Linked DNA regions of Variovorax paradoxus. The protein of the gene in region 1 interacts with the protein of each later gene in a pairwise test. Links are inferred from orthologs where the notes say so. Each region holds a gene or a part of one and is shown on either strand. Other genes may lie near its edges. The genes, in order: cysK and cysE.

The links.
Region 2: the proteins of cysK (region 1) and cysE interact in binary tests that used the Escherichia coli proteins (3 or more experiments, as listed by UniProt). The link is inferred for Variovorax paradoxus from one-to-one orthologs.

The regions. Positions count from the first base shown.
Region 1 is NZ_LR743507.1:1,573,205-1,584,284, forward strand. Bases 3,012-5,760 are described here. They hold cysK (cysteine synthase A), read right to left. Parts: upstream 4,972-5,760; coding sequence 4,051-4,971; downstream 3,012-4,050. Other genes in these bases: AACL56_RS07005 (NAD(P)/FAD-dependent oxidoreductase), read right to left, coding at 3,012-3,896; tehA (dicarboxylate transporter/tellurite-resistance protein TehA), read right to left, coding at 5,048-5,760. Also shown: AACL56_RS06990 (ProQ/FinO family protein), read right to left, coding at 1-976; AACL56_RS06995 (flavin reductase family protein), read right to left, coding at 1,025-1,648; AACL56_RS07000 (VUT family protein), read right to left, coding at 1,684-2,241; more of AACL56_RS07005, read right to left, coding at 2,250-3,011; more of tehA, read right to left, coding at 5,761-6,001; AACL56_RS07020 (AraC family transcriptional regulator), read left to right, coding at 6,219-7,160; AACL56_RS07025 (molybdopterin-dependent oxidoreductase), read left to right, coding at 7,615-8,487; AACL56_RS07030 (DMT family transporter), read right to left, coding at 8,488-9,384; AACL56_RS07035 (AraC family transcriptional regulator), read left to right, coding at 9,524-10,315; AACL56_RS07045 (hypothetical protein), read right to left, coding at 10,783-11,080.
Region 2 is NZ_LR743507.1:4,338,487-4,349,695, reverse strand. What follows is about bases 5,462-8,339. They hold cysE (serine O-acetyltransferase), read left to right. Parts: upstream 5,462-6,454; coding sequence 6,455-7,225; downstream 7,226-8,339. Other genes in these bases: iaaH (indoleacetamide hydrolase), read right to left, coding at 8,057-8,339; AACL56_RS20155 (aldolase), read right to left, coding at 7,248-8,042; AACL56_RS20165 (RNA methyltransferase), read left to right, coding at 5,604-6,395; AACL56_RS20170 (inositol monophosphatase family protein), read right to left, coding at 5,462-5,486. Outside these bases: AACL56_RS20190 (DUF418 domain-containing protein), read left to right, coding at 1-122; AACL56_RS20180 (mechanosensitive ion channel family protein), read right to left, coding at 1,073-2,161; AACL56_RS20175 (FUSC family protein), read right to left, coding at 2,161-4,413; more of AACL56_RS20170, read right to left, coding at 4,452-5,461; more of iaaH, read right to left, coding at 8,340-9,511; AACL56_RS20145 (Bug family tripartite tricarboxylate transporter substrate binding protein), read right to left, coding at 9,548-10,561; AACL56_RS20140 (LysR family transcriptional regulator), read left to right, coding at 10,722-11,209.

The DNA.
Region 1 (11,080 bases):
CTGGCTGCGCGACAACGGCCGCTTCGGCAGAAGGCGTCGCCACTTCAGCTCCAGCCGCTGCCTCCGCGGCCGCCTGCGCCTTCTTCTGGTCGTTGCGCACGCGTTGCAGCGTGCGCGCCACGTCACCGGGCTTCATGCCGTACATCTCGGCGAATTCCTGCTCGCTGCGGCCGCTGGCCTCGAAGGCGCGCAGCAGGGCTTCGCGCTTGGCGGCCTGCTGGGCGAGTTCGGCCAGGGCCTCGTCGACCACCGCATTGGCGTTCGCGTCGCGCGAGCGCACGAGCACTGCGTAGGCTTCGCGGTCGAGTCCCGAGGCCTCGACGGCCTTGGCGATGCGCGCCACCAGCTGCGGGCGCAGGTCGGCGGCGGCGTTGCCGTTGTCGTTGTTGCCGTTGCGATGGGCACGGCGGCGATGCAGCTCGAGGATGGCGTGGTGCACATGCTCGGGCGCGACCGGGTCGAGCGCGTTGCCGTCGAGGTCGTGGCGTGCCAGGCCGGCAGCCACCGACTCGAGGTAGCGCGTGGAGCGCGCGTGCTGGCCCATGGCGATCTTCAGGTCTTCGGCCTTGAAGTCTTCGGGGTGGCGGGCGAGCAGCTCTTCGTACACGCCGAGCTTCAGCGGCACGAAGCGCGCGCCGAAGAGTTGCGGGTACAGCTCGAACAGGCGCTCCAGCACCGGATTGACCTTGCGCGGCGTGCGCTGCGGCGATTGCTGCGAGGGCTGTTGCGCCTTCTGCTGCCGCGGTTGCGGCTGGCCGGCCTGCTGCACGCGCTGGCCGCGGCCGCCGCCCGCGTTCTTCTGCCGCGGCGGACGCGATGCCTGCTGCGGCTGCTGTGCTTGCTGCTCGGGCGCGTCGGCACCGGTGCCGGTTCCTGCACCGGCCTGCAGCTGCTTCAGCTGGTCGGCCATGTCCAGTTGCTGGCGCCGGGGCGCACGGGCGTTGGTCTTGGGGGTGGCGGTGGAAGCGTCGGTCATGCGGGGGCGCTGTAATGGATTGGAAGGAGAAAGTCCGGCGCGGCGCGATCAGCGCGGCCGGAACATCCTGAAGAGATTGTCGCGGCTGACTTCGAAGTAGTCGGCCGGGCCGCCGCCACGCAGGATCGGCTGCGCCGCGGCGGTGTCGTAAATGCCGTCCTTCAGCAGGTGGCGCGCGATGTGCACGCCCACCACCTCGCCGAGGACCAGCCACGTGGAAACGGGCACGCCGTCCACGCCTTCGAGCTGCAGGATCTGCGTGAGCCGGCACTCGAACGACACCGGGCTCTCGGCCACGCGCGGCACGGCGATGCATTGCGATGCGGCGGTCGTGAGTCCGGCCAGCTCGAACTCGTTCACCTCCGGCGGCACGGCCGCGCAGGAGCGGTTCATCTGCTCGGCCAGAGGGCGCGTTGCGAGGTTCCAGCCGAACTCCCGCGTCTGGCGGATGTTGTGCAGGCTGTCCTTGGCGCCGATGCTGGCGAAGCCGACGATCGGCGGCGTGTAGTTGAAGGCGTTGAAGAAGCTGTAGGGCGCGAGGTTGAGCACGCCGTTCGCGTCCTGCGACGAGATCCAGCCGATCGGGCGCGGCCCGACCATCGCGTTGAACGGGTCGTGCGGCAGGCCGTGGCCCTTGGCGGGTTCGTAGAAGTGGAAGTCGTCGCCGGCCATCGGGAGGTCTCGGTGTCGTGTGGGCGTCCGGCGGCTCAGGCCGAGGCCCGCGCCGCCTGACGGCCGATCAGCAGCCGGAATGGCAGCAGCATCAGCACGCCCACGGCAAGCTTCACCGCCAGGTCGCCCAGCGCCCAGGTGAGCCAGGGGCCGTCGGTGCCCGCGAAGGCGATGCCCCAGAACACGATGCTGTCGAGCACCGCGGCGATCACCGTGGCCACCAGCGGCGCACGCCACCACAGGCCGCGGCGCAGGCGATCGAACACGCCGATGTCGAGCAGCTGCGAGGCGATGAAGGCCAGCCCCGAGGCGGCCGCGATGCGCACCGGCGCCAGCAGCAGCGACACGCCCACCGCCACCGCGAAGCCGACCCAGGCCACGCGGCGCGCCATGCCGGGACCGAAGCGCCGGTTGACCAGGTCGCTCACGAGGTAGGCCACAGGGTAGGTGAATGCGCCCCACGTCAGCCAGTCGTTGAGCGCGAACTGCACGAGGATGTTGGAGGCCAGCACCACCGCGGCCATGGCGAGCGTGGCGGCGGTGAAGTGGCCGAGCGTGGCGCGCTCAAAGCGGATGGGGTGGACAGCGTGCATGGCCTGTGTCAGACGTTCGCCGTGCGTTCGCGTTCGGACGCTGCCAGCACGCTGTGCGCCACGGCCTCGGCCACCTTGATGCCGTCCACGCCGGCCGACAGGATGCCGCCTGCGTAGCTCGCGCCTTCGCCGGCGGGGTACAGGCCGCGCACGTTCAGGCTCTGGAAGTCGTCGCCGCGCGTGATGCGGATCGGCGAGGAGGTGCGCGTCTCGACGCCGGTGAGCACCGCGTCGTGCGTGTCGAAGCCCTTGATCTTGCGGCCGAACGCGGGAAACGCCTCGCGCATCGCCTCGATGGCATAGGCCGGCAGGGCCTTGTGCAGGTCGGTGGGTGTCACGCCGGGCTTGTAGGAAGGCGTCACGCTGCCGAGCGCGGTGGAGGGCTTGCCCGCGATGAAGTCGCCCACCAGCTGGCCCGGCGCGCGGTAGTCGCCGCCGCCGAGCACGAAAGCGTTGCTCTCGAGCTCGCGCTGCAGCGCGATGCCGGCGAGTGCATCGCCGGGGAAGTCGCGCGGGTCGATGCCCACCACGATGCCCGCGTTGGCGTTGCGCTCGTTGCGCGAGTACTGGCTCATGCCGTTGGTGACCACGCGGCCCGGCTCGCTGGTGGCCGCGACCACGGTGCCGCCGGGGCACATGCAGAAGCTGTAGACCGAGCGCCCGTTGCTGGCGTGGTGCACCAGCTTGTAATCGGCCGCACCGAGCAGCGGATGGCCCGCATGGCGGCCCCAGCGCGCGCGGTCGATCAGGCCCTGCGGATGCTCGACGCGGAAGCCGATGGAGAAGGGCTTGGCCTCGATATGCACGCCGCGCGCATGCAGCATCTCGAAGGTGTCGCGCGAACTGTGGCCCAGCGCCATCACCACGTGGTCGGCGCGCAGCTCGCTGCTCTGGCCGGTGGTCTGGTCGAGCACGGTGAGGCCGCGAAGGTGGCCGTTCTCGATGTGCACGTCGGTCACGCGCTGCTCGAAGCGGATCTCGCCGCCCAGCGCCACGATCTGCTCGCGGATGTTCTCCACCACCTTCACCAGCTTGAAGGTGCCGATGTGCGGATGCGCGACGTAGAGGATCTCGGGCGGCGCGCCGGCCTTCACGAACTCTTCCATCACCTTGCGGCCCAGGAAGCGCGGGTCCTTGATCTGGCTGTAGAGCTTGCCGTCCGAGAAGGTGCCGGCGCCGCCTTCGCCGAACTGCACGTTCGACTCGGGGTTCAGCGTGCTCTTGCGCCACAGGCCCCAGGTGTCGCGGGTGCGCTGGCGCACGGTCTTGCCGCGTTCGAGCACGATGGGCCGGAAGCCCATCTTCGCGAGCATCAGCGCCGCGAAGATGCCGCAGGGGCCGAAGCCGATGACCACCGGGCGCGACACGCCGTCGGGCGCATCGGCCGGCGGCGTGTAGCGCATGTCGGGCGCGTTCTGGATGTGCGGATGGCCCGCGTGCTTCGCGAGCAGCGCGGCTTCGAGCGTCGCGTCCTTCAGCTGCACGTCGCAGATGTAGACGGTGAGCAGTTCCACCTTGCGCGCATCGAAGCTGCGCTTGTAGACGGTGTGGGATTCGATCGCGTCGAGCGGAACGTCGAGCGTTCTTGCGATCAGTGCGGCCAGCGCGTCGGGCGCGTGGTCGAGCGGGAGTTTGAGTTCGGAGATTCTCAGCATGGCCAAAGGCTTGTGACTATCAAGCAGCGCACCATTTTAGCTTCGTCGTTCGTGGAACACCGAGGAACCGGCTTTGCCGGGCCTCAGGTGTTGCCCCCGGTAGGGGGGAGGCGAAGCGGACACGAAGTGCCGCGCAGCCTGGGGGCGAGCCAGATCAGGCTGGAAGGAAGCCTTCGACGGACAAGTAGCGCTCGCCGGTGTCGTAGTTGAAGCCCAGCACCACCGCGTCGGGTGCCAGCGAGGGCAGCTTCTGGGCGATGGCTGCGAGCGTCGCGCCGGACGAGATGCCCACCAGCATGCCTTCTTCCTGCGCGCAGCGGCGCGCCATCTCGCGCGCCGGTTCGGCGTCGACCTGCAGCACGCCGTCGAGCAGCGAGGTGTCGAGGTTTTTCGGGATGAAGCCCGCGCCGATGCCCTGAATGGGGTGCGGCGACGGTGCGCCGCCGGAGATCACCGGCGAGGCCACCGGTTCCACCGCGAACACCTGCAGCTTCGGCCACTTCTTCTTCAGCACCTTCGCCACGCCGGTGATGTGGCCGCCGGTGCCCACGCCGGTGATGAGCACATCGATGCCGTCAGGGAAGTCGGCCGCGATTTCCTCGGCCGTGGTGCGCACGTGCACGTCGACGTTGGCGGGGTTGTTGAACTGCTGCGGCATCCACGCACCGGGCGTGCCGGCCACGATTTCCTCGGCGCGGGCGATGGAGGCCTTCATGCCGCCGGCGCGCGGCGTCAGGTCGAAGGTGGCGCCGTAGGCCAGCATCAGCCGGCGGCGCTCGACCGACATGCTGTCGGGCATCACCAGGATCAGCTTGTAGCCCTTGACGGCAGCGACCATGGCCAGGCCGATGCCGGTGTTGCCCGAGGTGGGCTCGACGATGGTGCCGCCGGGCTTGAGCGCGCCGCTCTTCTCGGCGTCTTCCACCATCGAGAGCGCGATGCGGTCCTTGATCGAGCCGCCGGGGTTGGCGCGTTCGGACTTGATCCAGACCTGCTGCTTCGCGTTGCCGAACAGCCGGTTGATGCGGATGTGCGGCGTGTTGCCGATGGTCTCGAGGATGTTCTGGGCCTTCATGGAATGGGATCTCCTTGGGTCGATGCGTTGGTGTCGGACGGATAGCGCGCATTGTGAGACCAGCCCGCTTCGTTTTTCAGCGCGAGGGTGTTGCGGCAGGCAACAGCCGCCCGCGAAGCAGCAGGCCCAGCGTCTTCAGAACCAGCAGGCCGACGATGAGGTTGGCGGCCGCGAACGAGGCCGGGGCGATCCATTCGAGCGGGCCGCCGGCACCGGCAGCCAGCAGCCGCATCGCCAGCGTCGGCAGCGCAGCCACGCCGAAGCTGAAGGCCCAGTACGAGGGCGCGAACGGCTGCCGCGCGATCCACGGCAGCAGCCGAAGCAGCAGCAGCGCCTGGTACAGGCCGTAGCCCAGCAGGATCTGCGCGAACAGGTCGGGCACGCCGCCGTTCAGGCTCAGGTAGGTCACGCCGCCGACCACCGCCGGTGCGAGCTGGATACCGAGCACCGGGCGCTGCGCTTCGGGCATCGGCGGCTGCAGCGCGGCGCGGCCCAGGATCAGCGACTCGATCGCCAGCCACGAGAACAGCCCCGCGCCGAAGAACAGCATGCCCAGGTGCGGCCAGCCGAAGCTGGCGGCCGCCGTGCCGGCCACGAAGTTCTGCGCCACCGCCGGCAGGTAGATGGCCGGCGTGACCGTCTCGGGCTGGCGCCCGCCCTGCCACACGCGGCCGTAGAGCCACAGGCCGAGCACGAGCTGCGCCGTGACGGCCACGGCGAACACGGCCAGCGCCACGGGTCGCGACCAGGGCAGCAGCGCCATCGCCGCAAGCATGCTGGCCACCGGACCCAGCGCCGCGAACGACGACTGCACCGGATGGTTCATCTCGGCGCGCGCCTCGTCGCCGCGGTGCAGCCACTTCCATGCATACAGCGCCAGCAGGGCGAACCACACCGCGATGCCGCTCCAGGTCACGGCGTGTTCGATGTCGCGCGGCAGATGCCACAGTGGCGTGGCCACGCGCCAGGCGTTGCCCATCGCGAGCAGGCCGACGGCGATGCCGAAGAAGGAGGCCGGGATGGCGGGCACCGCGGTCGCCGCGGAGTGCGCAGCGGGCGACCGCGCGGCCGGGGCGGCGGTGAGGGCGGGAAGTGATGGAAGTGTGGGAAGGGCGGAAGGAGCGGCACGATCGGAATTCATTCTGTTCACCTCGTGAAGACGTTGAATGAACTTTAGGCCGGCGCATTGGGATTTTGAATGCCAGAATGTCTCGAAGAATTGCTTCAGCGTCTCACGCCCGATTGCCATGGACACCTTGAGCGAACTTGTCGGATGGCTCGACCCGCGCGGCCGCATGGACCTGCGCTGCCTGTTCGGCGAAGACTGGGCCGCGCCGCACGAGGCCATCGGCCCGTGGCGCGCGCCTTTTCACATCCTGCTGCGCGGGCGCTGCGAACTCTGGCTGCCCGATAGCCGCGCGTTGCTGCAGGTGGAGGAGGGCAGCCTGGTGGTGCTGCCGCGCGGCTCGGCGCACGTGCTGCGCACGACGGGGCTCGAGAGCGAAGGGCGGGCCATCCGGCTGCGGCACGGCGAACTGGTCGACCTGAAGACCAACCTGCGGCAGCCCGCGAAGGCCGATACCGACATCCTGTGCGGCGAGTTCGAGTTTCCGGGGCGGCGGCGCAGCATCCTGCTCGACGCGCTGCCCGAGACCATGGTGATCCCTTTCGCGCAGCATCCGGAATACGGCTGGCTCCAAGGGCTGGTGCGGCTCATGGCGCACGAGATCGAACAGCAGCGCGCCGGCGCGGCGGCCATCGTGGCGCAGCTGTCGGGCACGCTGTTCACGCTGGCGGTGCGTGCGCACCTGGCCACGCGGCCCGAACTGTCGGGCGTGCTCGGGCTCATGGCCAGCCCGCGGCTCGCGCCCGCCCTGCAGGCCATGCTGGCGAACCCCGAAGCGGCGTGGACGGTCGCCGCGCTGGCCGGGCGCTGCCACATGTCGCGCGCCACCTTCGCACGCGAGTTCGCGCGGCGTGCGGGCACGGGTCCGCTCGAACTGCTGACGGCACTGCGCATGGAACTCGCCTCGCGGCTGCTGGCGCATGGCGGGCAGGACACGGCCAGCGTCGGCGAGGCGGTCGGCTACCGCTCGGAGGCGGCCTTCAACCGCGCGTTCGCGCGCCATGCGGGCGTGACGCCGGGGCGCTTCCGGCGCGCTGCGCTCGATGCAGCCAAACCTGCCTGAGTGGCGTCGGGCGTGATCTTCGTCGCCACGCCGTACATGCCGTGGCGCAGCGCGGTGGGCTTCGCCCTGTTGCCGAACGGGTGGCCCGAATGACCGCCGCAGGCCTTCGTCCGGTGGCGCGGGATATCGTTTCCGATATGTTCACCTGAATACAACGCGGTACATTCGCCCGTTGGTTGCGAGCGAGAGACGCCGCCGGGCCAGCGCAGCATTGCTTGCGCTGGTTCGCAGGGCGAGCGCTGTCGCCGTGTCTTATCGAATACATCGGAAACGGGAGATGGTCATGGATTGGTCCAGGAGCTTGGTTTCGGGCGTCGCCGCCCTGGTGCTCGCCGGGTGCGGTGGTGGCGGGGACAACAGCGGCGCGGTGTTCGTTCCGCTTGCGCCCGCACCTGCGCCCGCGCCACCCGCACCGCCGCCGCCTCCCGCCCCGCCACCAGCGCCTGCACCGTCCGTGCAGCTCGGTGGCGCCATCGACCGCTCGGCGGCCCTCACCGAAGCCGAGCTCGCAGCGCGCGCGCCGATCACCCAGACGGTCGATTTCTCCAGCGGCAGCGGCGCCCAGACGCACACCTACACCGGCGCCGGGCTGTGGCCGCTGCTGAACGACGCGGGCATCCAGGTCGATGGCGCGCGCAAGAACGACGTGCTCAGCCGCTACCTGCTGGCCACCGGCGCCGATGGCTACAAGGTGGTGTTCGCGCTGGGAGAACTCAGCCCCGACTTCGGCAACAAGCCGAGCGTGGTCGCTTATGCCGAAACCACGGCGGGCACTTCGGCCCCGCTGGGCACGACCGACGGCCCGTTCCGCGTGACGGCGCCGGGCGACGTGAAGGGCGGGCGCTATGTGTCGAACCTCGTGCGGCTCGACGTGGTGGCCGCGCCCGCGACGGCGGCGGCCCTTCCGGGCGGCGGTGTGTCGAGCAGCTTTGCCGTTTCCGGCAAGGTCGGCACGTCGATGAGCTACACCGCCGCGGACCTCAAGGCCATGACTGCGTCGCCCGACCTGACCGTGGGTGCCAACGTGTACCACGGCGTCAGCCTGTGGACGCTGCTGAGCGGCCTGGGCCTGCCCGCCACGCCGAAGAACGCTTCGCTGGGCATGTACGCCGTGGTCACGGGCAGCGACGGCTACCGCGCCACGCTGTCGCTGGGCGAGATCGACCCCGGCTTCGGCGGCAAGGCCGCGATGGTCGCCTACCAGATGAACGGCGCCGACCTGACCACCACCGGCTTCGCGCGGCTGGTGGTGCCGGGCGAGGTGAAGCAGGGGCGCTCGGTGTCGAACCTGATCGCGATCGAGGTGTTCTCCGCGCTCGGTCCCTGATCAACCCGCCACCGCGCGCCGGCTGCGCAGCGGTGCCTTCCACAGCTCCGCCAGCAGCACGCCCGCCACCGTGAGCGCGCCGCCGACCGCGTGGTACGCCGCCAGCGACTCGCCGATGACGGCCGCGGCGATCACGGCGGTGAGCAGCGGGATCAGGTTGAAGAACATGCTCGCGCGGCTCGGGCCGATGTGCGCCACCGTGTGCATCCACACCAGCGGCGCGATCATGGAGGCGCCGAGGCCCGCGAAGCCGATCAGCGGCAGATTGGCGGCGGACAGCCCCACCCGCGGCGTGAGCAGGTAAAGCGGCAGCAGCGCGATGACGGCCACTACGATCTGCAGGTAGAGCAGCTGCAGCGCGGGCACGTCCTTCATGCCCCAGCGCTTGAGCAGGATCACGTAGACCGCATAGGCCAGCATCGCCAGCAGCATGAGCGCGTCGCCGGTATTGGCGCCGCTCTTCAGCAGGGTGCCGAGGTCGCCCGAGGACACCACCACCAGCACGCCCGCGATCGACGCCAGCGAGCCCGCCACGGCGCCCGCCGTGAGTCGCTGTCCCAGCAGCAGGATCGACAGCGCCAGCACCATGATCGGCGTGAGCGAGCCGATGATGCCCATGTGCGTGGCCGTGGTGAGGTAGGCCGCGTAGTACGCCAGGCTCTGGTAGACGACCATGCCCAGCAGGCCCAGCACCGCGATGCGACCCAGTTGCGGCCGCACCGCCGGCCAGTTGCGCAGCATCGGGCGCAATGCCAGCGGCGTGAAGAGCAGGGCGGCCAGCAGCCACCGGTAGAAGCTGATCTCGGCCGGCGCGATGGCGCCGGCGGCCATCTTGCTGACGACGACATTGCCCGCCCAGATGACGACGGCGAGCAGAGGAAAGGCATAGGGCCACATGAAAGGGAGCTTTCTTTTTCAGGGTAGAGGCCTATCATCGATGCGTCCGTCCTGCGGCATATAGCTCGATCAGGACATTCCGTTCGGCGATCCGGACGCTTTCCCATCCTTTTCTTTCTTGCCGAGGAGCTTCATCGCCATGGCCGACCGGTTGCGTCATTTGCCGATCCAGGACGTGGAGGGCAAGGAGGGGCCCTTCTATTTCCGTTATGACGAGTTCGCCGCCGACACGCTGGCCGTGGCGCACAGCCACAGCTGGGGCCACCTGAACTACGCCGCGCACGGCACCATGCATGCGGAGGCCGAGGGTCTGCGCTTTCTGTCGCCGCCGCAGTTCGCGGTGTGGATTCCACCGAACGTGATGCACGGCTGCACGCTGCGCAGTGCCATCGTCTATCGCTCGATCTACATCGCGCCCGCCCTGTGCGCCGCGCTGCCGGACGAGGCCTGCATGCTGCGCATGAGCCCGATCATCCGCAGCGTGCTGGCCGACTTCGCTGCGCGCGACGTGCGCGAACCGAAGACGCCGGCCGACCTGCGCCTGGCGCACGTGATGGTCGACCAGCTGGCGGTGGCCGAGGTGCAGCGCAGCTACCTGCCGGCGGCCGCGTCGCCCGCGCTCGCGACCGTGCTCGATGCGCTGCAGGCCGACCCCGGCGACCACCGCCCGCTGGCCGAGTGGGCGCAGCGCGTGCACATGACCGAACGCACGCTCGCGCGCCAGTGCCAGCGCGAACTCGGCATGTCCTTCGGCGACTGGCGCCAGCGGCTGCGCTTCCTGCGCGCCATCGACGCGCTGGAATCGGGCCGCACCGTGCAGGAGATCGCCTTCGACCTGGGCTACAGCACGGCGTCGGCGTTCATCGCGATGTTCCAGCGCGAAGCAGGAACGACGCCCGAGCAGTACCGGCGCGAGTTCTGCGGCATTTGATGGCACCCCCAGTCTTCGCGCGCTGCATGTCGCTTCGCCGAAAGCCGGTTCCGCGGTATCCCCGGTGCAGAGGAGTCTCTTTGGGCGTGAGGCGATAATCGAGCGGTGAAGCACGCCAGACCGCCGCTGGTGCAAGTGCCGAAAGGCCGCACTGGAGGAACGTCCGGACTGCACAGGACAGCGCAGGAGTTAATGACTCTCCACCGTGAGGTGAGGATCAGAGCAACAGAGACGAGCCGATTCAGTTCGGGTGAAACGGGCAATCTCTGCGCGCAGCAACACCAAGTAGGCCAGTATCGAGGTGGTTCCGCTGAGCTGGCGGGTAGGTGGCATCGAGCCGTTTGGCGACAAACGGCCCAGAGTAATGGCGGTCACGCCGGGGTCTTCGCAAGAGGGCTCCGGTGCACAGAATCCGGCTTATCGGCGGGCTTCACACTTTTCTTCCGGCGGCGCGCCATGCGCCGTAATCAGGCGCACAGATCGCCTTGCGGCAGCCGATGCGATGCGTAGCAGCGCCGCAGGGTGCCGATCCACGCCGATGACCAGCCGCAAAGCGACGCCTCGAGGATCAGGCCGGCGTCGTCGGACACGCAAGCCGCCAGTTCCGGTTCGCCCGTGCGTTCGGCCGTCGTCCTGAACACCCATTCCCGAAGGCTTCTCGAAGCCGCTGCCTGTTCGTTGCACGTCTCTTCCGGCTGGGCCTTTGCGGCATCGGCCACGCCGGTGGCGGCCAGCGACCACGCTTCGTCGAAAGGCGATTCGTCG
Region 2 (11,209 bases), 2.8 Mb from region 1 along the record:
TGCTGAGCCGCTGGTGGATGCGACGCTTTGCGTACGGGCCGGTGGAATGGCTTCTGAGGGCGTTCACCAACCTCGAATGGCCGCCGATGCGAAGGCCCGGCGAGCGCGAACGCGAGCGTTGACAGTCAGGCCGGTCACGTGCGTGCCCGAAGGGCGCAGACCGCCGACAGGCCAGCCACCCCGACCAGCCTGTAGTCATGCGCAACGGCAGCCGTGTGCCGGCCGTTGCCAGCCGGTCCATGCGACGAGGCCCGCGACCGCGGCGGATGGCGCGCGCCATCCGGCGGTCATCGTCCTAGGCGGATGGGGGCGGCGGGAAGGCGGCGGCGGCCGTGACCACAACCACGCCAGCACCGTCGCCATGCAGCCGATGGCCAGCAGCGCGAGCCACACGCGGTGCGCCGTGAACCACACGATCACCGCGCATGCCGCCATGGTCACAGTCGCGCTCCATTTGGCGCGGCGGCTCACGGTGCGGCCGTTTTCCCAGTTGCGCAGCAGCGGGCCGAAGATGCGATGGTTGAGCAGCCAACGGTGCAGGCGCGGCGAACTGCGCGCGGCGGCCCAGGCGGCCATCAGGATGAACACCGTGGTCGGCATGCCCGGCACCACGACGCCGATCAGGCCCAGCACCAGGCACAGCACGGCAAAGCCGTACAGCAAGGCCCGCGCGAGCGGGGAGGTTTGTCGGGGGTCTGGCTTCAACGCAGCGCTCTCAGGTGATCGGGCCTCGGCGATTGCCGCTCGGGTTCGGCATGTTCGCGAGCTCCGATTCTTCACCAGGTCGGGCCTGCGCTTCGCGGCCGGAGCGGAATTGCCCCGAGAGAAGGCCGTGCCTGCCACGTCACGCGGCCGGGCAGCGCGCGCATTGCGGCTGTCGGGGCTGTCGGAGAGCTGGAACACGGCGCTGCCGTTGCGGACGGAGCCGCGCTTGAACAGGAAGGCCGCACCCGGCGTGGAGCCTTCTTGCACATGCAACCGGCCGGGCGCGCCGGGTCGGCAAACGGTCCCGCGTTGCGCTGGAAAAGAAGGATTGCCGGCAGCGCCCGGCGGCCTTTCTGCGCAGGAGGTGTCAGGCCATTGCCGGCGGTGTGTCGGGCTGCGTGCGCTCCGGGCCGGGTTGCATGTCGCTCTCGATGCGCATCCTCGGCAGGAACTGCGGGTACTCGCGCCGCATGAAGTCGATCAGCCCTTCGCGCACGCTGCAGCGCAGGTCGAAGGCCAGCCCCGAGGTGGCGGCGGTGCAGAGCACGCGGACCTGCATGGTGCGTTCGGTGGCGTCGGTCACGCGCAGGTTGAAGAAACGGCCGTCCCATTCGGGCGCGGCCTTGACGATGCGCTCGGCCTCCGCGCGCAGCGGCGCGAGCGGCATGGCGTAGTCGATGTAGATGAACACCGCGCCCAGCAGCTGCGAGGAATGGCGCGTCCAGTTCTGGAACGGCTTTTCAATGAAGTAGGTGAGCGGCAGGATCAGCCGGCGTTCGTCCCAGATCTTGAGCACCACGAAGGCGCCGGTGATCTCCTCGACGCGGCCCCATTCGCCCTCGACCACCAGCACGTCGTCGATGCGGATCGGCTGCGACAGCGCGATCTGCAGGCCGGCGATCAGGTTGCTGAACACAGGCTTGGCGGCAAGGCCGGCCACGATGCCGATCACGCCGGCGGAGGCCAGCAGGCTCGCTCCGACCTGGCGTGCGCCGGGGAAGGTCATGAGCATCATCGCGCCGCCGGCCACCAGCACCACCGTGGCGGCGGTGCGCGCGAGCACGCGGGTCTGCGTGAGCACGCGCCGCGCGTGCAGGTTGTCGGCGATGTCGGCGGGGTTCTGCGCGAGCACGCCGTCGGCGAAGCCGCTGATGGCCTTCACCGCGAGCCAGGTGGTGGACGCGATGAGCAGCAGGCCGGTGAGATGGCGCACGTTGCCGATGTAGCGCAGGTCGTCGGGAGCGCCTTGCCACACCACGTTGAGCGCCACCAGCGGCAGCACGATGCGCGCTGCGGCATTGCAATTGACCACCATGGTGTGGATCGTCGGGGCCGGGCGGGTGATCCGCCTCAGGACAATGCCGCCGATGCGGTGCGCGAGAAGAGAGAGGGGGACTGCAATCAGGGCGGCAACCCATGTGCCGAACCAGGGGTGGGCAAGTATCTCTTTGATCATCAGGCGGTGGTCGTCTTTGCTGGTTCCGTTGTCTCGTTCAGAGGTTGAAGAATGCGCGCCGCGTCGTCGCGCAGCTGCGTGGCGAGTGCCGTGGCCAGGTCGAGCCGGCGCAGCAGCCAGGGGCTGATGTCGTTGTCGAACGGGTCAGGCAGGGGAATCGGTCCGCCGACGGTGGTCGATCCCGCGCTCTCGGGGTGAGAGGGGCCGGTGGTGGGCAGAGTTCCGATGGCGGCCTCGATTCGTTGCGAAGTCCGGCTGATCGGGCCTTCGACCTCGCCCGGCGTGAGGCGGTCGCGCCGCAGCACGAGCATCGACTTCACGGCGCTGAGCTGCGCGAGCAGCTGGTAGCTGTGGGCCTGCAGGTGTTCCAGCGGCTCCAGCGGCGGCTGCACCGCGCGCGGTTCGGACAGCGAACGCTGCGTGGCCTGCACCAGCGCCGACAGGCTGTCGTAGGCCTCGCGGCGCGCGAGGCGCCATTCGAGCTCGGGGCTGCTGTCGACGGCCTGCAGCTGGCCGAGGCCGAGCGCCAGCCGCGCATGCCGCGCCTGCGCGGTGAGCACGCGCGCCACCAGCGCCGGGATCTGCGTGCGCTCCCAGGACGGCAGCACGTAGCAGAAGCCCCAGGCCAGCGTGGCGCCGATGAGCGTGTCGGCAATGCGCTCGAACAGCGCGAAGATCGGCGCCACGCCCACGTTCAGCAGGTGCGCCTGCACCAGGCCCAGCACGGTGGCCGCCACGGCGGTGATGAGGTAGCGGCGCACCGCGAAGCTGTGCGCGATGGCCTGCGCGACGGTCACGATCACCAGCAGCATCAGCGCCGACGGATGCGCCGACAGCAGGCCCACCGCGAGCACGCAGCCCAGCAGCGTGCCGGCCACGCGCGCGTTGCGCCGCTCGAGCGTCTGCGACAGGCTGCCGCGCAGCACGACCACGATGGTCAGCAGGATCCAGTAGTCGTGCGAACCCCAGGGCATCGACACCGCGATGGCGTAGCCGGCGGCGATGGCCAGCGCGGCGCGGATGGCATGGCGCAGCGGCGGCTGGTCCCAGCTCCACAACGTGAGGAAAGGGCGCAGCGACCAGTCGGTCGGGCTCACGAACATCTGCCAGTTGGCGCGCACCACCGCGAGGTTGGGCTCGGCTTCGCCGCGCGCCATGGCCGACAGGCGCAGCACCTCGTCGTTGATGTGGCCGATGCGGCTGGCCAGCCCGCGCGCCAGCATGGCGGCCGTCGGGCCGATGTGGCTGCCGCCGGTGCGGCTGTCGGCGCCGTCGTCGGTCGCAACGTGGATGGCCGCGAGGCGGGGGCGGCGGTCCACCACGGCATCGGGTTGCCGGCGCAGCAGCAGGGCGTCGGCCAGCGCGACGGTCTCGTCGGCAAGCTCCTCGAGCACGCGGCGCATCTCGACGAGCGCCTGCGCATGCGCGGGGTGGGTGCGCAGGGTGTCGAGGTCGAGTTCGCTGGCCAGCAGCTGGTCGCGCATCTCGAGCACGATCACCAGCATGGCGGCCAGCCGCTGGCGCCGCGGCGTGCGCGGCGACTCCAGCACGATGTCGCGCGTGGCCTGCAGCTGGTCGGCCAGCGCGGCCTGTTCGCGCAGCAGCTGGCCCAGCAGCGGGGCAGGCGTGTCGCGCACGTCGCGCGTGTCGTCGTGCGGCAGGAACTGGCTGGCCTCGGTGCGCATGAGCGCGGCCAGCGAATAGAGCACGTCGGCCATCGACTGCGTGCGGAAGCGCCCGTTGAGCGCCAGGTTGGCCAGCGTGGCCCAGATGACGTACAGGCCCGCGCCGATACCGAACTGCCAGGTGCGCTCGAGCGCGTCGGCCATGCCCGCCGGTGCCGGCGTGGCCATGGAGAACACCATCGAGAACATCACGGCGATGGCGATCGGGATGCCGCGCTTGCCCCATGCCATGGCCAGGAAGGCCATGAAGGTGGCGGGAACCAGCAGCAATCCGAGGCGGATGGGCGCGGCGTGCAGCAGCTGCACCGCGAAGAACAGTGGCAGCCCGATCAGCGGCGCCGGCAGCATCTGCAGGAACTTGCCGCGGCGCGGCCCGGGCAGGTCGGGCGGCGCGGTGACGATCACGCCGGTGGCGGCGGCCGAGGCGGCGAGGGTGCCCAGCCAGAAGTGGATGCCGCCCGAGATGAACAGCAGGCCGAGCGCCACGGTCAGCCCGCTGGCGACGTAGTGGCTCAGCGCGACGCGCAGCGCGGCGCGCAACCGGGGCGCGGCGTTCGGCCCCAGCATGGTCACTTGGAGGAAGCGTCGCCCTCGAAGGGGCACCGTCACCGTGGCGGGGGCGGGGGCGCGTCGCGGCGCACACGCGTGAGCTTGCGCGGCGCGGGCGCTGCGGCGGGCGCGGGCGCTGCCGAGCCTTCGGCGGGCTCGTCGGCGAAGTCGACCACGGTGCTGCGGGCGTACAGGTCGACCGATGCGTCGTCCGTGCTGGCCTTGGTCGATGCCGACACGGCGCGCACGCGGTCGCTGGCGCGCAGCTTGTCGTCCACGTTGGCGAACTTGGAGTACTTGGCGAGCAGCGGCACCAGCTGGCCGTAGACGCGGGGGGCGCCGGCCAGGCATTCGCGCTGCTCGAGGAAGTCGGGCTCGCCCGTGAAGTTGCCGATGAGGCCGCCGGCCTCGGTGACCAGCAGCGAACCTGCGGCCACGTCCCAGGGGTTCAGGCCGGTCTCGAAGAACGCATCGGTGAAGCCCGCGGCCACGTAGGCCAGGTCGAGCGCGGCGGCGCCGGGGCGGCGCAGGCCGGCCGCGCGGGGCATCATGTCCGCCATGATGGCCAGGTACTGCTTGAAGTTGTCGCCGGTGCGGAACGGAAAGCCCGTGGAGATCAGGCACTCGTTCAGGCGGGTGCGCTTCGACACGCGGATGCGGCGGTCGTTCATGTAGGCGCCGCGGCCCTTGGTGGCCGTGAAGAGGTCGTTGCGGGTCGGGTCGTAGACCACGGCCTGCTCGATCTTGCCGCGCACCGACAGCGCGATGGACACGCAGTACACCGGGAAGCCGTGGATGAAGTTGGTGGTGCCGTCGAGCGGATCGATGATCCAGACGTAGTCGGAATCCTTGGCGCCGTACTCGGAGCCCGATTCCTCGGCCAGGATGCCGTGCCCCGGGTACGCGCCGAGCAGCGTCTCGATGATCGCTTTCTCGCTGGCGTGATCGACTTCGGTGACGAAGTCATTGACCTGCTTCTGGGAGATGCGCACGGCCTCGACGTCGAGGGCAGCGCGGTTGATGATCGCGCCGGCGGCGCGTGCGGCCTTGACGGCCACATTGAGCATGGGATGCAGGTTGGGGGACGACATTGGATTGTGAGAAGAACGGGGGAAGGGGCTTGGCGCCCCGTGAGCGGCCCGGCGATGCGGGCGGCGAGAATCGGGGGATTTTACCGGCTCCGCCCGTTCGTGTCTCCCCAACCCGCCATGCGCACCCGTTTCATCCTGATCCAGACCAGCCACGCCGGCAATGTGGGCGCAGCCGCCCGCGCCATGAAGACCATGGGTTTCACCGACCTCGTGCTGGTGGCGCCGCGCTGGGCGAACGTGCTGCGGCGCGAGGAAACCATCCAGCGCGCCAGCGGCGCGCTCGACGTGCTGGCCAACGCGCGCATCGTCGAGACGCTCGGCGAGGCCCTCGACGGCGTGACCCACCTGTGCGCCACCGCCATGATCCCGCGCGATTTCGGCCCGCCCACGCGCACGCCGCGCGAGCACCTGGTGCCGCTTGGCCAGCAGGACGACCAGCATGTCGCCTTCCTGTTCGGCTCCGAACGTTTCGGCATGCGAAACGAAGACGTTTACCGGTGCAACGTGGCATTGAGCATCCCGACCGATCCGAAGTTCGGCTCGCTCAACCTCGGCGCGGCGATCCAGGTCATTGCCTACGAATGGCGGCTGGCACTCGGCGGCTACGAGGTGCGCGAAGCGGTCAACCCGGTGCAGGCCGCCGATGCCCAGGCCGTGGCCGGCATGCTCGAGCACTGGGAACGCTCGCTGGTGGACATCGGCTTCCTCGACCCCGCCGCGCCCAAGAAGCTCATGCCGCGGCTGCAGCAGCTCTTCAACCGGGCGCAGCCCACGCCGGAGGAGATCCACATCCTGCGCGGCATCGCGAAGGCCATGAGCGATGCGACGAAGCCACCGCGCGGCAACGGCTCGCCGCAGCAGCCGGCACCCCAGGACCCCGACCAAGACCCCATTGCACGTATGCGATGACATCGGGCTATAGACTGCGCCCCCCGTCGACATAACCAAATAACGAGAAGTAGTCAGCGATGTTCTCTCGCGTGCGCGCCGATATCCGGTGCATCCTCGAACGCGACCCGGCCGCCCGCAGTGCCTGGGAAGTGATCACGGTCTACCCCGGCTTCCATGCCGTGGTGCTGCATCGCTGGGCGCATGCCTGTTGGACCCATGGCTTCAAGTGGCCGGCGCGCTTCATCGCGCACGTGGCGCGCGGGCTCACCGGCATCGAGATCCACCCCGCGGCCAGGATCGGCGAGCGGGTGTTCTTCGACCATGCCATGGGCGTGGTGGTCGGCGAGACCGCCGAGATCGGCGACGGCTGCACCATCTACCAGGGCGTGACGCTCGGCGGCACCTCGCTCTACAAGGGTGAGAAGCGCCATCCGACGCTGGGCCGCAACGTGGTGGTGAGCGCCGGCGCCAAGGTGCTGGGAGGCTTCGTCGTGGGCGACGGCGCCAAGATCGGCAGCAACGCGGTGGTCATCAAGCCGGTGCCGGCGGGCGCCACTGCGGTCGGCATTCCCGCGCGCATCATTCCCTCGAAGAGCGGGGAGAGCGCCGACGTGGTGGCCCCGCAGAAGTTTTCCGCATACGGCATCACGCAGGAAGACGACCCGCTGAGCCAGGCCATGCGCGGGCTGATCGACAACGCCTCGAGCCAGGAACACCAGATCGCGCTGCTGTGGCAGGCCATCGAGAAGCTCTCGGCGCAGCCGGGCAGCAAGGACTGCGTGCCGTGCGATGCGGCGCGCGACGAGAGCTTCGAGGCGGAGAAGCTCACGCAGCTCGTCGGCAAGTAGCGCGCCGTTTCGCGCCAGCTGGCTAGCCGCCCGGGTCGGCCAGGAAGTCGTCCTGCGGATGCCCCGCCCGCAGCACGCGGCGGGCGTACATCGCGAACGTCGCGTTGACGATGCTCGGCTTCAGCAGGAAGTCGTGCGACTCCTGCGCGAGCGCGTCCGCCACCGGATGCACCGTGCCGGCGGCCGCCGCCATCAGCTGGCGCCGCGCGGCCTGCTCCAGCAGCACCGCCATGTAGGTGGATTCCTCGAGCGTCGCGCACGCGGTCAGCAGGCCGTGGTGCGCCAGCAGGATGCTCCGCTTGCCGCCCAGCGCCGCGGAGATCACCACGCCTTCGTCGTCGGCGATCGGCAGGCCGGGCCACTCCTTGAGGAAGGCGCAGTCGTTGAAGAACGGCGTCTGGTCCATGTGCGCGACCACCAGCGGCTCCTCGATCATCGACAGCGCCGAAGTGGCTGGCGGATGCGTGTGGATGATGCAGGCCACATCGGGCCGCGCGCGGTACACCCACATGTGGAAGCGCGTCGCGGGGTTGGCCATGCCGCGGCCTTCGAGCAGCGCCAGCTCGTCGTCGACCACGAGGATGTCGCCGGGGCGCATCTCGTCGAAGGACACGCCGAGCGGCGTGGTCGCGAAGCGGCCCTCGCCCAGGCGCACGGTCATCTGGCCGGCCAGCGTCTCGCAGTGCTCCTGCTGCGCGAGGTAGCGGCAGGCGATGGCCATCTTCTGCGCAAGCGTCCATTCGGGCGCGGGACGCAGCGGCGAGCCGAGCGTGGCGTTGACGGTGTCGCGCAGCTGCGCGCGGTCGGGTGCGTTCATGGTGTCGTGCGTCATCACAGGTCGGGTGCGGGCGGCTTGCCCAGCAGTTGTTCGATGGCCAGGCCGATCGCGAGGAGGCGCCGGTCGCTGCCCAGCGGCCCGTCGATCTCGAGGCCGACCGGCAGCCCGCCACCGGTCATGCCGGCCGGTTGCGCGAGGCCCGGAATGCCGGCGTTGCTGCCCGGGTCGACATTGCGGATCAGCACCTGGAACAGCGCCGCGGGTCCGCCGGGCTGCGGCATGCCGTTGATCTCGACGCTGCCGGTGAATTCCGGATCGATCGGCGGCGGAGCGATGGGGCAGGTCGGGAACAGCACGCCCTCGACCGCGTGCTGCGCGAAGTGGTCCGCGTACGCCGCGACGAGCTTCGGCCGGTGCACCGCCATCGCCTCGTCGTACGCGGCCTTGGGCATGTCCTTCGCGATGCCGAAGATGCCCTGCACGTCGGGGCTCTTGACCTGCGCGATCACCTCGTCGAGCGTGAGCTGCAGGCCTTCTTCCTTGAGGTACGCCTCGAGGTCGCGGTAGTAGAACTCGTAGAGCGCCACCGGCATCGAGACCTGCGCATTGAGCTCGGGCACGCCCTGCAGGTCGGCCTCGACGAAGATCACGCCTGCCTCGCGCAGCCGCTGTACGGCCGTGTTCATCACGGCCTCGACCTCGCGGTCGAGGTTGTCCCAGAAGTACGCGCGCGGCAGGCCGAGCCTCAGCCCGGCGAGCGATGCCGGTGCGAGCGGCGCCGTGGATTCACCGGTGACCACGGCATCGAGCAGCGCCACGTCCGCCACCGTCCGCGCCATCGGGCCGGGCGTGTCGCGCGTGCGCGAGATGGGCACCACGCCGCCGCCCGCATAGCGCCTCTCGCCGCCGCCGTTGCCCACCGACGGACGCAACCCCACGATGCCGCAGAACGAGGCCGGATGCCGAACCGATGCACCGGTGTCCGTGCCGAGCCCGGCCGGCGCGATGCGCGCCGCGATGCCGGCCGCGGTGCCGCCGGACGAGCCGCCCGGAATGCGGCCGGTGTCGTACGGGTTCTTCACGAAGCCGAAGGCCGCGTTGCTCGACGTGCTGCCGAACGCGAGCTCGTGCAGGCTCGCCTTGGCCAGCACGATCGCGCCCGCCGCCAGCAGCGGCTCGAGCACCGGCGCATCGGCGCGCGGCACGAAGTCGCCGAGCGCCGGCGTGCCGCCGGTGGTGCGGATGCCGCGCGTGTCGATGTTGTCCTTGATGTACAGCGGCAGCCCCGCCAGCGCGCCGAGCCTGTCGCCGCGCGCCCGCGCCGCATCCACGGCGCGGGCCGCCTGCAGTGCGCCTTGCGCGTTGAGCGTGATCCAGCTGTTCAGCGAGCGCTGGGCCTCGGCGCGCGCGAGCAGCGCCTGCACGTAGGCCTCGGAGCTCAGCGTGCCATCGGCGAAGGCGGCCAGTGCCTCGACCGCGCCGAGTTCGAGCATTTCGGATTCCGTCATGAAAACCTCCGGTAGGGTGTCGATCGGTCCAGGGCGTCAGTCGAGCGTGATGCCGCGGTCCCGGACCAGCCTGGCATAGGCGACGCGATCTTCGCTCGCCAGCTTCGCGAACGCATCGGGTCCGTCCTGCAGCGGAACGAAGCCCAGCGCGGTGATCCTGTTGCGGGTGTCGGACTGCGCCATCACCTGCGCCAGCGCACCGGCCATGCGCGCCCTGGCGTCGGCCGTCAGCGCGGCGGGTGCGAGCAGCCCGATCCAGGGCGTGGCCTCGAAGGCCGGAAAGCCCGATTCGGCGAAGGTCGGCACGTCCGGCAGCGCGGGGTTGCGTTCGCGCGTGGCAATCGCGATGGGCTTGAGCGTGCCCGCGCGCAGGTGCTGGGCGCTGGTGTTGACGTCGATGAACATCAGCGGCACCCGGCCGCCGAGCACGTCCTGCACAGCCGGCGTGGCGCCCTTGTAAGGCACGTGCACCACGTCCACGCCGCTGGCCTGCCGGTACGCTTCCATCGCCAGGTGCAGCGGGTTGCCGATGCCGGCGGTGGCATAGGCGTAGGTGCCCGGGTTGGCGCGCAGCAGCGCCGTCAGTTCCCGGAGGTTGGCCGCCGGCACCGAAGGGTGCGCCACCAGCAGCAGCGGAATGCGTGCGACCAGCCCGATGTACGCGAAGTCCTTGCCTGCGTCGTAGGCCAGCCGCTTCTGCAGGACCGGGTTCACGGCCAGCGCGCCGACATCGAGCACGCCCACAGTGAGGCCGTCGGGCGCGGCCCGCGCCACTGCATCGGCCGCGATCATTCCCGAGGCGCCGGGCCGGTTGTCGACCACCACCGGCTGGCCCAGCACGGCGCCCAGGCGTTCGGCCACGGTGCGCGAGAGCGTGTCGACGGCGCCGCCCGCGGAGAAGCCGTTGATCAGGCGCACGGCGCGCGAAACAGGCGCGGCGGCGGGTGACGCAGCGGAAGAGGGCGAGGATGGCTGCGCCAGCGCGGTGCGCGCGCCCTGCGTGGCCATCGAGAGCGCGAAGAGCGCGGCGGGAAGCTGGCGTCGTTGCATGGTCGGTTCTTCGTGGGGTCGGGTCGGGGAGGCGCCATGGTCCGCCTTCGCCCCGGCCTGAGTAACCGCCCGCGCCGCATTCCAGAGATAACCCGTGGTTATCGCCAGCGGGTCTTTCACAATCAGCACCCGGCGCCGGATGCGCTAGCCTTGCCTTCCCATGGACACCCCCGACCACGCCTTGCGCCAGTTCGTGTTTGCCGCGCGCTCGCCGTCGCTGCGCAAGGCGGCGGAGACGCTGGCCATCTCGCAGCCGGCGCTGAGCAAGCAGATCCGCCGGCTCGAGGAGCATCTGGGTTTCGCGCTGTTCCGTCGCCACGGGCGCGGGGTCGCGCTGACCGCATCGGGCGCCGAACTGCTGGCGCGGCTGGAGCCGGCGTTCGAGCAGATCGACCATGCGATGGGAGCCGCGGCGGCGGCCGGTGCGTCCACCCATCACCTGGCCATCGCCACCGTCAACACGCTCGCGGCCTACCTGCTGCCGGACCTCGCCGTGGCCTTCCGCGCGCAGGGCGCCACAGCGCGGCTCACGCTGATGACCGCCAGCTCGCAGGACGTGGTCGAGGCGGTGGTGCGCGGCAAGGCCGACATGGGTTTCGTCTACGACGTGGCCATCGACTCCGAGGAGGTCGAGCGCGTGCTGCTGCA